Linked DNA regions of Gemmobacter sp. 24YEA27. The protein of the gene in region 1 interacts with the protein of each later gene in a pairwise test. Links are inferred from orthologs where the notes say so. Each region holds a gene or a part of one and is shown in the gene's direction. Other genes may lie near its edges.

Region 1 (3,837 bases):
CGGGGCATCGCCGAACTGGCCGGGAGCTGGCCCGGTGTGCGCGGTTTTCACGACCTCAAGACCCGCACCAGCGGCAGCCGGATCTTCGTCAACCTCCATATCGAGCTCGACGGCGATCAGAGCCTGCGCGAGGCCCATGACATCGGTGCCGCACTGCGCCGTGAGATCCTGCGGCGCTGGCCCGGTTCAGATGTGATCATCCACAAGGATGTCGCGGCTGCGGATGGCCCGCCCGGCACCTGAGCCTTCGCGCTGAGCTTTCTCCGCCTCTGGCGGGCCGGACTGCGATCACAGCAATCCCGAAACCGGTCACGCAACGATCTTGCCGCGCAATGCTGGCTGTGTAAAATAGGCAATTATCCGATCGTGTAATTCCCGGCGGATCCCGTTCCCTGCTGCCGTCACAGAAAGGCGCCGATGACCAGTTCCGACAGAGCGGATAAGAGAACCGCCCCGCCTGGTGACATGCGCCAGTCCGGCTCTGAACGCCGGCCCTATATTCGTGACACCGAAGAAAACCGCCGCGAAGCGCTTGTGGCAGCGGTGCAGGCTCTGGTGGCCGAGGGCGGGCGCCCGGCGGCAACGGTCAGGGCGATTGCGGCGCGGGCGGGGGTCACGCCGGGGTTGATCCGTCATTACTTCGGATCGAAAGAAGATCTGTTGCGCGCAGCCTATGTAGCGCTGATGGATGGCATGACCAACAAAGGCGAAGAGGCGCTTGCAGGCGCGGGTGCTGTGCCGGCCGAACGGCTGGCAGCCTTTATTGCCGCCTCCTTACGCCCGCCGGTGCTGGATCCGAAGGCAGTCGGGCTCTGGGCCGGTTATCTGCACCAGGTTCAGTCTGATCCGGGGCTTCTGGCGCAGCATGAGAGTTCATATCTGCAATTTCGAGACCGCCTGCAGCAGCTGATCACCGATCTTGGCCGCCCTGTCACGGATGGGCAGCTGCGCCAGGAGGCCATTGCCTGCAATGCGGTTCTTGACGGGCTCTGGCTCGAAGGTTCGGTTTTGCCCGGTCACTTCGCTGAAAGCGAGGTGATCCAGATCGGGTTGCGCTCAGTCGGTGCCATTCTGGGCGTCACGCTCGCAGTCATTACCCCCCCGCCGGCAGGCAGCTCAGACCAGGAGAGAAATGATGCGTTATTCCGCGGTATATGAACGGCTGTCCGGCCTTGGTTCGGCGAAATGGGCGGTGCATCGCCTCGCGCGCGAGATGGCGGAGGAAGGGATCCCGGTCATCGAACTTACCATCGGCGAGCCGGATTCCCCCACGCCCCCCGAACTGATCGAGGCCGCGAAATCCGCGATGCGCCCCGGGCGCTTGGGCTATTCCGATGGCAGAGGCGAGCCCGGCCTGCGCACGGCACTGGCGAAACGTTACTCGGAACGGCGCGGCCGCGAGATCGATCCCGATCAGGTGATCTGCCTTCCGGGAACCCAGACCTGTCTCTATGGCATCCTTCGCACCCTTGTCGAAAGCGGCGATGAGGTGCTGATCGGCGATCCGATGTATGCGACCTATGAAGGGCTGATCCGCCAGACCGGGGCCAGACCGGTGCCGGTGGCGCTGCGCCCCGAACATGGCTTCCGGATGCGGGCGGCGGATCTGGCGGCAAAGATCACGCCCGCGACCCGGGTGATTTTCCTCAACACGCCCCATAATCCGACCGGTGCCGTGCTGAGCCGCAAGGACATCGCGGAAATCGGTGCACTTGCGGTGAAACATGATCTCTGGATCGTCTCGGATGAGGTCTATGAGGATCTGATTTTCCCGGGCGTCACCTTCACCTCGCCGCTTGACCTGCCCGAACTGGCAGAGCGTGTCATCTGCGCCGCCTCGATCTCGAAATCGCATGCTGCCCCCGGCTTCCGGTCGGGCTGGGTGATCGGGCCGCGCGAATTCACCGCCAGGCTGCTGCCGCTTTCCGAAATCATGCTTTTCGGCAACCAGCCCTTCCTGGCTGACATGACCGAACTTGCGGTTTCGCGGCCTTCGCCGATCGCGGCTGGCATGGTCGAACGCTTCTCGCGCCGGGCGGATCTGGTGGCGAATGCACTGGAGGGTCAGGCGGGGCTGAAGGTTCACCGCCCCGAAGCCGGCATGTTCGCCCTTGTGGATATCCGCACCACCGGCCTCTCGGGCCAGGACTTCGCGCTCGGGCTCCTGCGCGAGCGCCATGTCGCGGTCATGCCCGGCGAAAGCTTTGGCGACGGGCTGGCGGGCTGGCTGCGGCTTTCGCTGACCCAGCCCGATGAAGCCATCGCCGAGGCCTGCACGCAGATCCTCGCCCATGCTCAGGCGCAGATGGCCGCTGCCTGAAGCGGCTGCCCGAACCAGCCATCTGAAAATCCTCAGCTGCGCGCCGCCCTCCGCATCAGCGGCGCCAGCACCAGGATGAACATCAGCATCACGGCGGCAAAGATAAAGGCCGCGCGCAGGCTGAACGTGCCCGCGATAATCCCAAGCGCCGGCGGCCCGACGAAATAGCCGAAATAGCCGTAAAGCGTGGCCCGCGCCACGGCCCGCGCCCGGGTGCCTTCCGCCGAATGCCGCCCGACCAGCGAAAAGGCGGTCGGCGCGATCACCGAAGACCCCACCCCCAGGATGATAAACCCGGCATAGGCTGCATTAGGCGTCCCCGCCTGTGACGCGATCAGCGCGCCGCAGGCGGCAATCAGCGCGCCGCCCATCAACAGGCGGAACGGGTCCAGCCGCGCGACGAGCCCCTGCCCCATCAGCCGCGCGACCCCCATGGTCAGCGCCAGCACCGCCGGACCAAGCGCGCCCTCCTCCGGGCTGCCGCCCAGCGTTTTTTCAATATGCAAAGCCGACCAGCCTTCGGCGGCATTCTCGGTCAGGAACGCGATCAGCACCATGCCGCCACCGATCAGCGGCACAAGGCCCAGACCCGGCCCGCCGGCCTCGGGCCGTTTCAGCCCGTGAATGGCGCCATCGCGCTCAAAGGTCAGAAGCGCAAAGACCAGCGCCAGCAGCGCCATCGTCCCCAGAACCAGATCCGGCGTCCATCCAAGCCCGCGCAATTGCCCGGTACAGATCGCCCCGCCGCCATAGCCGAAGGAATAGGCGGCATGGGCAAGGTTCATCAGGTGAACCTTGCGCGTGGTTTCCAGCTCCGCCGTGCGGGCATTCATCAGAACATCGGTCAGCCCGGTGCCAAAGCCGCAGACCATCATCGCAAGCGGGAACATCCAGGGCACAACCACCGTTCCCGGCAAGGTGAAAGCCAGTGCCATCGCCCCCGCCGAAAGCGGCAGCGCCACTTTACCAAGACGGTGCCCGATCAGCGGCGCAAGCAGCATGGCCGTCACCGCCGCCAGCGGGGTGAACAGCAAAAGCCCGCCCAGCCGTGCCTCATCGACGCCAAGCTGCGCCTTGAGATCCGGCATCACCGCCGCAAACGAGCCCCAGAGGATCCCCATCGCCGCAAAAGCAAAGACCACCGCCCGCGCGGTCACTACGGTTTTCAGAAAAGACATGCGGCGCCTCCGATCCCCGCCCTTCTGCCAGGCCTGGCCACCCCCGTCCATCCCGTAAGCGACATAGCCCATGGGGGATTTCGCTCGCGCCTTTCCTCTTGAGCGCAATACGCCCGCCGGGGGCATCCGCCGCCCGCCCCCGCAAACAGGTTTTCCCTTTTCTTCCCCCCGCTTTCCCGCTATAGGCGCGCATCCGCCACGCACCCTTGGAGGGTGGCGGTTTTATCAAATGGAGAATACCAATGGCACGCGAGATCCCTGATCTTCTGGCCGTGGTGCGGACGGGGACAGGCAAGGGGGCCGCCCGTCAAGCCCGTCGTGAGGGCAACGTACCCGGCA
Region 2 (3,841 bases), on another replicon or contig:
CCCGCAGGGGATGTCGCCGCAAGGCAGCGCGATCTGCTGGTGCAGACAACGCTTCTTATGCTTCTCATCATCGTGCCGGTGATGTTGCTCACGCTGTTTTTCGCATGGAAATATCGCAGCAAAAACAAAGAGGCAGACTATCAGCCCGACTGGGATCATTCGACCAAACTCGAACTGGTGATCTGGGCAGTGCCGCTTTTGCTGATCATCTGTCTGGGCGCGCTGACCTGGGTGGGGACCCACCTTCTGGACCCGTATAGGCCGCTTGATCGCGTAGATGTGAACACCCCCGTCACCGAAGACCACGAGACCCTGAAGGTCGAAGTGGTCGCGCTCGACTGGAAATGGCTGTTCATCTACCCCGACCAGGGGATCGCCACGGTGAACCGCCTTGTGGTGCCCGAAGATACGCCGGTTGAATTCAGCCTGACCTCGTCCACGGTGATGAATGCCTTCTACATCCCCGCCATGGCCGGGATGATCTATGCCATGCCGGGGATGGAGACCAAGCTCCATGGCGTGCTGAACGAGCAGGGCGATTACAAAGGCATCGCCTCGCATTATTCCGGCGCCGGGTTCTCGGGGATGCATTTTGTGACCACGGTGACCGATCAGGCCGGGTTTGACGGCTTTGTCTCCGAGACGAAGGCGGCGGGTGGGATGCTTGACCGCGACACCTATCTGCAGCTTGCGGCCCCAAGCCAGAACGAGCCGCCGCGTGGTTATGCCGGGGTTGATCCGGTGCTGTTCGCGCGGGTCGTCAATATCTGTGTCGAAGAGGGCAAGATCTGCGTCGCCGAAATGATGCAGATTGACGCCGCAGGCGGCGCGGGGCGTGCCGGCATCCTCAATCTGATGCCGAGATATGCCAGCGCCGACGGCCGCAGCCTCGCGATCCCGGTGCTCGGCGGCAATGCCAATATGATCCAGGGGTTCTGTGGCCCGGATGAAGAAGCCAGGATGCTCAGCCAGCGCGTCGTCATCGCGCCGCGTGAAGTGACCGCGCCCGGCCCGATGCGCGGTGCCGGTCTGACACCGCCGTCAGGCCTTTTCGGCCGGGCCAATACCCAGTTCAGCCAGATCGCGCCGGAACCGGCTGCGGGCGAAGATTTCTGAAAGGACGCTGAGAAATGGCAGATGCGCCGGGCGCTCAGCCCACAACCTTTCTTCTGGGCCGCCTGAACTGGGAGGCCATTCCGAAAGACCCGATCATCTGGGTCACCTTTGCCGGTGTTGTTCTGGGCGGCCTCGTGCTGCTGGCCGCGCTGACGAAGTTCAGGCTCTGGGGCTATCTCTGGAAAGAGTGGTTCACATCGGTCGATCACAAGAAGATCGGCATCATGTATATCATCCTCGCGCTGATCATGTTCGTGCGCGGCTTTGCCGATGCGCTGATGATGCGGCTGCAACAGGTGTGGGCCTTTGGCGGATCTGAAGGCTATCTGAACTCGCACCATTACGATCAGGTCTTCACCGCCCATGGTGTGATCATGATCTTCTTCGTGGCGATGCCCTTCATCACCGGGCTGATGAACTACCTGGTGCCCCTGCAGATCGGGGCGCGCGATGTGTCCTTCCCCTTCCTGAACAATTTCTCGTTCTGGATGACGGTGGGCGGCGCAGTGATCACCATGGCATCCCTGTTCATCGGGGAATTTGCACAGACCGGCTGGCTGGCCTTCCCGCCGCTGTCGGGGCTGCAATCAAGCCCCTATGTCGGTGTCGATTATTACATCTGGGGCCTGCAGGTCGCGGGCGTGGGGACCACGCTGTCGGGCATCAACCTGTTGATCACGATCCTGAAAATGCGCGCGCCCGGCATGACCCTGATGCGGATGCCGATTTTCACCTGGACCTCGCTTTGCGCCAATATCCTGATCGTGGCCTCTTTCCCGATTCTGACGATGACGCTGATCCTTCTGACGCTGGACCGCTATCTCGGCACTGCCTTCTTCACCAATGAGGCGGGCGGCAATGCGATGATGTATGTCAACCTGATCTGGATCTGGGGTCACCCCGAGGTCTATATCCTGATCCTGCCGCTGTTCGGTGTGTTCTCGGAAGTCACCTCGACCTTCTCCGGAAAGCGGCTCTTTGGCTACAGCTCGATGGTCTATGCCACGATCTGTATCACGATCCTGTCCTACCTTGTCTGGCTGCACCACTTCTTCACCATGGGGTCGGGGGCGAGCGTCAACTCGTTCTTCGGGATCACCACGATGATCATCTCGATCCCGACCGGGGCCAAGCTCTTCAACTGGCTCTTCACCATGTATAAGGGCCGCATCCGGTATGAGCTTCCGATGATGTGGACCATCGCCTTCATGCTGACCTTCACGGTGGGCGGCATGACCGGCGTGCTGCTTGCCGTGCCGCCGGCAGATTTCGTGCTGCACAATTCGCTTTTCCTGGTGGCGCATTTCCACAATGTGATCATCGGCGGCGTGCTGTTCGGTCTGTTTGCCGCGATCAACTTCTGGTGGCCCAAGGCTTTTGGCTACAAGCTGAACGTCTTCTGGGGCAAGGTCTCGTTCTGGTTCTGGGTCGTGGGCTTCTGGATGGCCTTCATGCCGCTCTATGTGCTGGGGCTGATGGGCGTCACGCGGCGTCTGCGGGTGTTCGATGACCCGTCTTATCAGATCTGGTTCGGTGTCGCGGCCTTTGGCGCGGTGCTGATTGCCATCGGGATCGCGGCGATGTTCGTGCAGATGGGGGTCTCGATCTGGAAGCGGGGCGACCCCGCGATGCGCGACGAGACCGGCGATCCCTGGGACGGCCGCACGCTGGAATGGGCGACCTCTTCGCCGCCGCCGGATTACAACTTCGCCTATACGCCGGTCAGCCACGGGCTTGACACCTGGTGGGATATGAAACGCGAAGGGGCCGCGCGCCCGACCGGCAAATATCACGCCATCCATATGCCGAAAAACACCGGCACGGGTGTGGTGCTTTCGGCGATTGCGACCGTCTTCGGCATGGCGATGATCTGGTATATCTGGTGGCTCGCGATCCTGTCCTTCGGGGCGCTGATCGTGGTCGCGATCTGGCATACCTTCAACTACAACCGCGACTTCTACATCCCGGTCTCTGAGATCGAGGCGAAAGAGGCCGCGCGCACCAGACAGCTGCAAGCAGCGGCGGGGGGCTGATCATGAGCGTTTTTTCTCCCGCCAATCCCGCCGCGATCTATGCGCAAAACAACCCTGAGGCGGTCGCGAAATACTGGGACCAGTCTGAACATCACCCGGAAGAGGGGGCGTCGACCCCCCTCGGATTCTGGGTCTATCTGATGTCCGACTGCCTGATGTTCGCGGTGCTTTTCGCGGTCTATGGGGTGCTTGGCACCTCTTATGCCGCGGGGCCGGGGCCGAAGGTGCTGTTTGATCTGAACCTTGTCGCGATCAACACGGCGATGCTTCTCTTCTCGTCGATCACCTTCGGCTTTGCGATGCTTTCGATGTATGCCGGGCAGAAGGGGCGGATGCTGGGCTGGCTTTTTGTCACGCTGCTCTTTGGCCTCGCCTTTCTCGGGATCGAGATTTACGAGTTTTACCACCTGATCCATGAGGGCGCGGGTCCTGGCCGCTCTGCCTTTCTGTCGTCTTTCTTTGCGCTGGTCGGAACCCATGGGCTGCACGTCACCTTCGGGTCAATCTGGCTGGTGACGATGATGGTGCAACTGTCGGTCAAAGGCATCACAGGGCCGAATATCCGCCGGATGAGCTGCCTGTCGATGTTCTGGCACTTCCTTGACGTCATCTGGATCGGCGTTTTCACCTTTGTCTATCTGCTGGGGATGATCTGATGGGCGCGCATCACGACACGCATGGCCAAAGCGGGG
Region 3 (4,911 bases), 140 kb from region 1 along the record:
TGGTGACCATGGCGCCGATGCGCAGGCCTTCGGGGGTTTCGGTGATGCTTTGCAGGTCTTTGATCTGGTTGAGGAATATGACCGGTGAGAGGGAGCGGAGCTGTTTTGTGACCCAGAGGCCGATATCGGTGGCGCCGGCGATCAGCGTGGCCTCGGGCGTCGCGGCATAAAGGGCTGCGAGGGCGTCTGTGGTGGTCGGGGTCAGGGGGGCTGTCTGCCCCCTCGGCCTTTGGCCTCACCCCCGAGGATATTTCCGGACAGATGAAATCGGCATCTTTTTCAAGCCAGTCGGGGATGGGGGCGGTCTCGGCAGCCCGGGCGGCGCGGAGGATCGGCGCATAGCCGGTGCAGCGGCAGAGATTGCCGGCGAGGTTGTCATCGTGGCTCCGGTCGCCGTTCAGATGGGCCGCGGCCATCGAAGCGATGAAGCCCGGCGTGCAAAAGCCGCATTGGCTGCCGTGATGGGTGATCATGGCCTGCTGGACGGGATGCATCTCGCCCTTGGGGCCGGTGATGCCTTCGACGGTGCGGATGGCTTTGCCTTTGAGTTGTGGCAGGAAAAGGATGCAGGCATTGACCGCGCGGGCGCCGGTCTCGTCGCGCAGGATGACGGTACAGGCGCCGCAATCGCCTTCGTTGCAGCCCTCTTTCGTGCCTTTCAGCCCGCCTGTGTCGCGCAGCCAGTCGAGCAGCGTCCTTGTGGGGCTTTCGGCCTCCGGGATTTGGGTTTCAACTCCGTTCAGCCAGAAACTGATACCGGTCATTCTTCAATCCGCCGCGATACTCCCTGTGGCGGGGTCTGTGCCTGCCGGCCCGATGCGGCGTAGGGCCAGGCGGTGCGCCCCTTTGCTTATCACCTCATCAAGCCGGGCTGCGGATGGGCTGGCAAGAAAAATTATTAATCGGATGATAGAAAGAGTTTATCGCGAGACGCGAAAGCGGCTGCCGGTTTTCTGCGCAGGCCGCCGCGCCTGTCTTTCGACCCTTCCTTGCGCGGCGGGGCGGGGTTAGACTGGCGCCATGTCACGCGCCCCCAAATTCATCCATCTTCGCACCCATACCGAACATTCGCTGCTGGAAGGCGCGATCCCGGTCAAGAAGCTTGTGAAACTGGCGGCGGGCGCCGGGATGCCGGCCATCGCGGTCACCGATTCCAACAATATGTTCTGCGCACTGGAGTTTTCCAGCCATTGCAAGGATGCCGGGGTCCAGCCCATCGTCGGCTGTCAGGTGGCGCTGGAATATGATCCGGCGGCGCCGGGCGAAAAGCCGCGCCTGCCGGCCTCGCTTGTGCTGCTGGCGCAGACCGAGGCGGGCTATGAGAATCTGATGAAGCTGAATTCCTGCCTCTATCTGGGCAAGGCGGGGCAGCTGGTGCAGGTGACGGTGGATCAGCTGGCGGCCCACAGCGCCGGGCTGATCTGTCTGAGCGGCGGGCCGGACGGGCCTTTGGGGCGGCTGTTGCAGGGCGGGCAAATGCCGAAGGCGCGGGCGCTGGTGGAAAAGCTGGCGGCGATCTACCCCGACCGGCTTTATATCGAATTGCAGCGCCATCCGGGCGAGGGCGGGCGGCTGCCGCAGGCCGAAGCCCTGTCCGAGCGCGGCCATATCGAGCTGGCCTATGAGCTGAACCTGCCGCTGGTTGCGACAAATGACGTCTATTTCCCGAAAACCGACATGTATGAGGCGCATGACGCGCTGATCTGCATCGCGGAAGGCGCCTATGTCGACCAGCTGGAGCCGCGCCGCCGGCTGACGCCGCAGCATTATCTGAAATCCGAATCCGAGATGTGCGCGCTGTTTGCCGATCTGCCGGAGGCGCTGGAAAACACCGTCGAGATCGCGCGCCGCTGTGCCTTCATGGCCTATAAGCGCAAACCTATCCTGCCGGTTTTCGCAGAAGATGAGGTCGAGGAACTGCGGCGCCAGGCCTGGGACGGCCTGGAGAAACGCCTCGCCGTGATTCCGCTCGCCGCGCCGCGCGAGGAATATGAAGAACGGCTGAAATTCGAACTCTCGATCATCGAGCGTATGGGCTTTCCCGGCTATTTCCTGATCGTGTCCGATTTCATCAAATGGGCCAAGGACCATGATATTCCGGTCGGGCCGGGGCGGGGTTCGGGGGCGGGCAGCCTCGTCGCCTATGTTCTGCTGATCACCGACCTTGATCCGCTGCGCTATGCGCTGCTGTTCGAGCGGTTTTTGAACCCAGAACGGGTCTCGATGCCCGACTTCGACATCGACTTCTGCATGGATCGCCGCGAGGAGGTGATCCGCTATGTGCAGGACAAATACGGCCATGACAAAGTGGCGCAGATCATCACCTTTGGCGCGTTGCTGTCGAAAATGGCGGTGCGCGATGTCGGGCGTGTGCTGCAGATGTCCTACGGCCAGGTGGACCGGCTGGCGAAGATGATCCCGGTCGAAGGGGTCAAGCCGGTCTCGATCACCAAGGCGCTGGCGGATGAGCCGCGTCTGCGCGAGGCGGCGAAAGAAGAGGTTGTCGCGCGGCTTTTGAAATATGCCGAACAGGTCGAGGGGCTTTACCGCTCTGCCGGCACCCACGCTGCCGGTGTGGTGATCGGCGACCGGCCGCTGGATGAGCTGGTGCCGCTTTATCAGGATCCGCGCTCCGATACCCCCGCCACCCAGTTCAATATGAAATGGGTCGAGGCGGCGGGGCTGGTGAAGTTCGACTTCCTCGGGCTGAAGACCCTGACGGTGATCAAGGATGCGATCCGCCAGGTGCTTGAGGCCGGGCGGCCTTTGCATATCGGCCCGGATGGCACGCAGCTTTACGAGCCGCCAAAGGGTGCGGAAAACGACATCGGGCATATCCCGCTTGATGACAAACCGACCTATGACCTCTATTCCGCCGCGCGCACGGTTGCGGTCTTCCAGGTGGAAAGCTCAGGCATGATGGATGCGCTCCGGCGCATGAAGCCGACCTGTATCGAGGATATCGTTGCACTGGTGGCTCTGTATCGACCCGGCCCGATGGAAAACATCCCGACCTATTGCGAGGTGAAGAACGGCACCCGCGCGCTGGAATCGATCCACCCGACCATCGACCATATCCTGAAAGAGACACAAGGAATCATCGTCTACCAGGAACAGGTGATGCAGATCGCCCAGGTCATGGCGGGCTATTCGCTTGGCGGCGCCGACCTGTTGCGCCGCGCGATGGGGAAAAAGATCGCCGAGGAAATGGCGAAAGAGCGGCCCAAATTCATCGAGGGCTGCACCGCTACCCACCAGATCGACACCAAAAAATCCGGCGAGGTCTTTGACCTGCTGGAGAAATTCGCGAATTACGGGTTCAACAAATCCCACGCGGCCGCCTATGCGGTCGTGAGCTACCAGACCGGCTGGATGAAGGCGAACCACCCGGTCGAATTCATGTCCGGCGTGATGAATTGCGATATCCATCTGACCGACAAGCTCGCAGTCTACAAACGCGAGCTGGACCGGATGGAGGTCAGGGTCGTGCCGCCTTGCGTCAACCGCTCGCTCGCGGTTTTTTCCGTCAAGGATCAGCAACTGGTCTACGGGCTTGGCGCGCTGAAGAATGTCGGTGTCGAGGCGATGCGGTCTATCGTCGCCGCGCGTGGCGACAGGCCTTTCGCCACGATCTTCGATTTTGCCCGCCGGGTGGATCTGAAAAAGATCGGCAAGCGCCCGATGGAGATGCTGGCCCGTGCCGGCGCCTTTGATCAGCTTGACCCCAACCGCGCCCGGATCTTCGAGGCGCTCGATGGTCTGGTCGCCTGGTCGGCGGCGGTGCATGAGGCGGCGGCATCCGCCCAGGTCTCGCTGTTTGGGTCTTCGGGCTCGGATATCCCGGAGCCGCGCATCCCCTTCCGCGATGACTGGCTGCCGGTGGAACGGCTGGGCCATGAACATCAGGCGGTGGGCTTCTATCTTTCCGGCCATCCGCTGGATGATTACATGCCCGCGCTGAAACGTCAGAAGGTCGAGACCCTGGCCGAGATCACCAAAAGGGCGTTGGCGAAAGGCACCTGTATTGCCAAGATTGCGGGATCGGTTTCGGCGCGCCAGGAACGCAAATCGGCCAAGGGCAACCGATTTGCCTTTGTCTCCCTCTCGGATCCGACCGGGCTTTACGAGGTCACCTGTTTCTCGGATGTGCTGGAGGCCTGCCGCGAGTTTCTGGAACCCGGTTGCAATGTGGTGCTGACGGTCAAGGTTGACCCGGAAGGCGAGGGCGTGAAGCTTTTGGCCAATGGCGTGGAACCCATCGAGCGCGTGGCGGCGAAAGCCGAGGCGGCTGACATCCGCATCCATATCGACCGGCCCGAGGCGGTGAATTCCATCGCGCTGTTGCTTGGGAAATCCGAAGGCAGAATGCGCGGCCGCATCACGCTTTGTGTGCCGGATGAAGAAGGGCGCGAGATCGACCTCTTGCTGCCCGACCCTTACCCGGTCAGCCCGCAGATACGGGGCGCGATCAAGGCGATGCAGGGCGTGGTGATGGTCGAAGAGGTCTGAGACCTATTCTGCCAGCACCGCCCAGCCCGCATTGTCCCAGAGCTGTGGCCCGATGCGGGTCATGAGATCGGCTGAGAGATTCTGGATGATGATCAGTCGGGGGGGAAATCTGTCGGGTGACGCGGCATGCCGCGCCCAGAGATCGGCCTTGTATCTGGCCTGGACTGCATCGGCGTCCTTTGCGTAGCTCATGGCCCACCCCGTGAGTTGCCGCAGATCGGCAAGATCATTCCCGTCAGGGTCCGTGACCCATAAGATCAGATCTGTGCGAGGCATTGCGGCGACGATCCGCGAACCAGGGGCTGCGTTCGACTCCCGGAACGCGTTTTGCAGCATGAGGCTCCAGGCGTCGTCGCCCATAACCATGTAGATACGCCCCCCTTCCAGGATCTGTGCAGGCAG

The links. Proteins that work in one complex are often made in the same cells at the same time.
Region 2: the proteins of QNO18_RS16165 (region 1) and cyoB interact in binary tests that used the Escherichia coli proteins (3 or more experiments, as listed by UniProt). The link is inferred for Gemmobacter sp. 24YEA27 from one-to-one orthologs.
Region 3: the proteins of QNO18_RS16165 (region 1) and dnaE interact in binary tests that used the Escherichia coli proteins (3 or more experiments, as listed by UniProt). The link is inferred for Gemmobacter sp. 24YEA27 from one-to-one orthologs.

What each region holds. Positions count from the first base shown.
Region 1 is NZ_JASJPW010000001.1:3,252,139-3,255,975, forward strand. What follows is about bases 242-3,227. They hold QNO18_RS16165 (pyridoxal phosphate-dependent aminotransferase), read left to right. Parts: upstream 242-1,135; coding sequence 1,136-2,320; downstream 2,321-3,227. Other genes in these bases: QNO18_RS16155 (cation diffusion facilitator family transporter), read left to right, coding at 242-243; QNO18_RS16160 (TetR family transcriptional regulator C-terminal domain-containing protein), read left to right, coding at 418-1,158; QNO18_RS16170 (MFS transporter), read right to left, coding at 2,353-3,227. Also shown: more of QNO18_RS16155, read left to right, coding at 1-241; more of QNO18_RS16170, read right to left, coding at 3,228-3,498; QNO18_RS16175 (50S ribosomal protein L25/general stress protein Ctc), read left to right, coding at 3,741-3,837. UniProt on the Escherichia coli protein: Shows aminotransferase activity with methionine and histidine as substrates, and to a lesser extent also with phenylalanine.
Region 2 is NZ_JASJPW010000002.1:151,297-155,137, reverse strand. What follows is about bases 650-3,639. They hold cyoB (cytochrome o ubiquinol oxidase subunit I), read left to right. Parts: upstream 650-1,130; coding sequence 1,131-3,149; downstream 3,150-3,639. Other genes in these bases: cyoC (cytochrome o ubiquinol oxidase subunit III), read left to right, coding at 3,152-3,639; cyoA (ubiquinol oxidase subunit II), read left to right, coding at 650-1,116. Outside these bases: more of cyoA, read left to right, coding at 1-649; more of cyoC, read left to right, coding at 3,640-3,805; cyoD (cytochrome o ubiquinol oxidase subunit IV), read left to right, coding at 3,805-3,841. UniProt on the Escherichia coli protein: Cytochrome bo(3) ubiquinol oxidase is the terminal enzyme in the aerobic respiratory chain of E.coli that predominates when cells are grown at high aeration.
Region 3 is NZ_JASJPW010000001.1:3,390,317-3,395,227, reverse strand. The notes cover bases 650-4,709. They hold dnaE (DNA polymerase III subunit alpha), read left to right. Parts: upstream 650-1,020; coding sequence 1,021-4,509; downstream 4,510-4,709. Other genes in these bases: QNO18_RS16780 (hypothetical protein), read right to left, coding at 4,513-4,709. Also shown: more of QNO18_RS16780, read right to left, coding at 4,710-4,911. UniProt on the Escherichia coli protein: DNA polymerase III is a complex, multichain enzyme responsible for most of the replicative synthesis in bacteria. This DNA polymerase also exhibits 3' to 5' exonuclease activity. The alpha chain is the DNA polymerase catalytic subunit.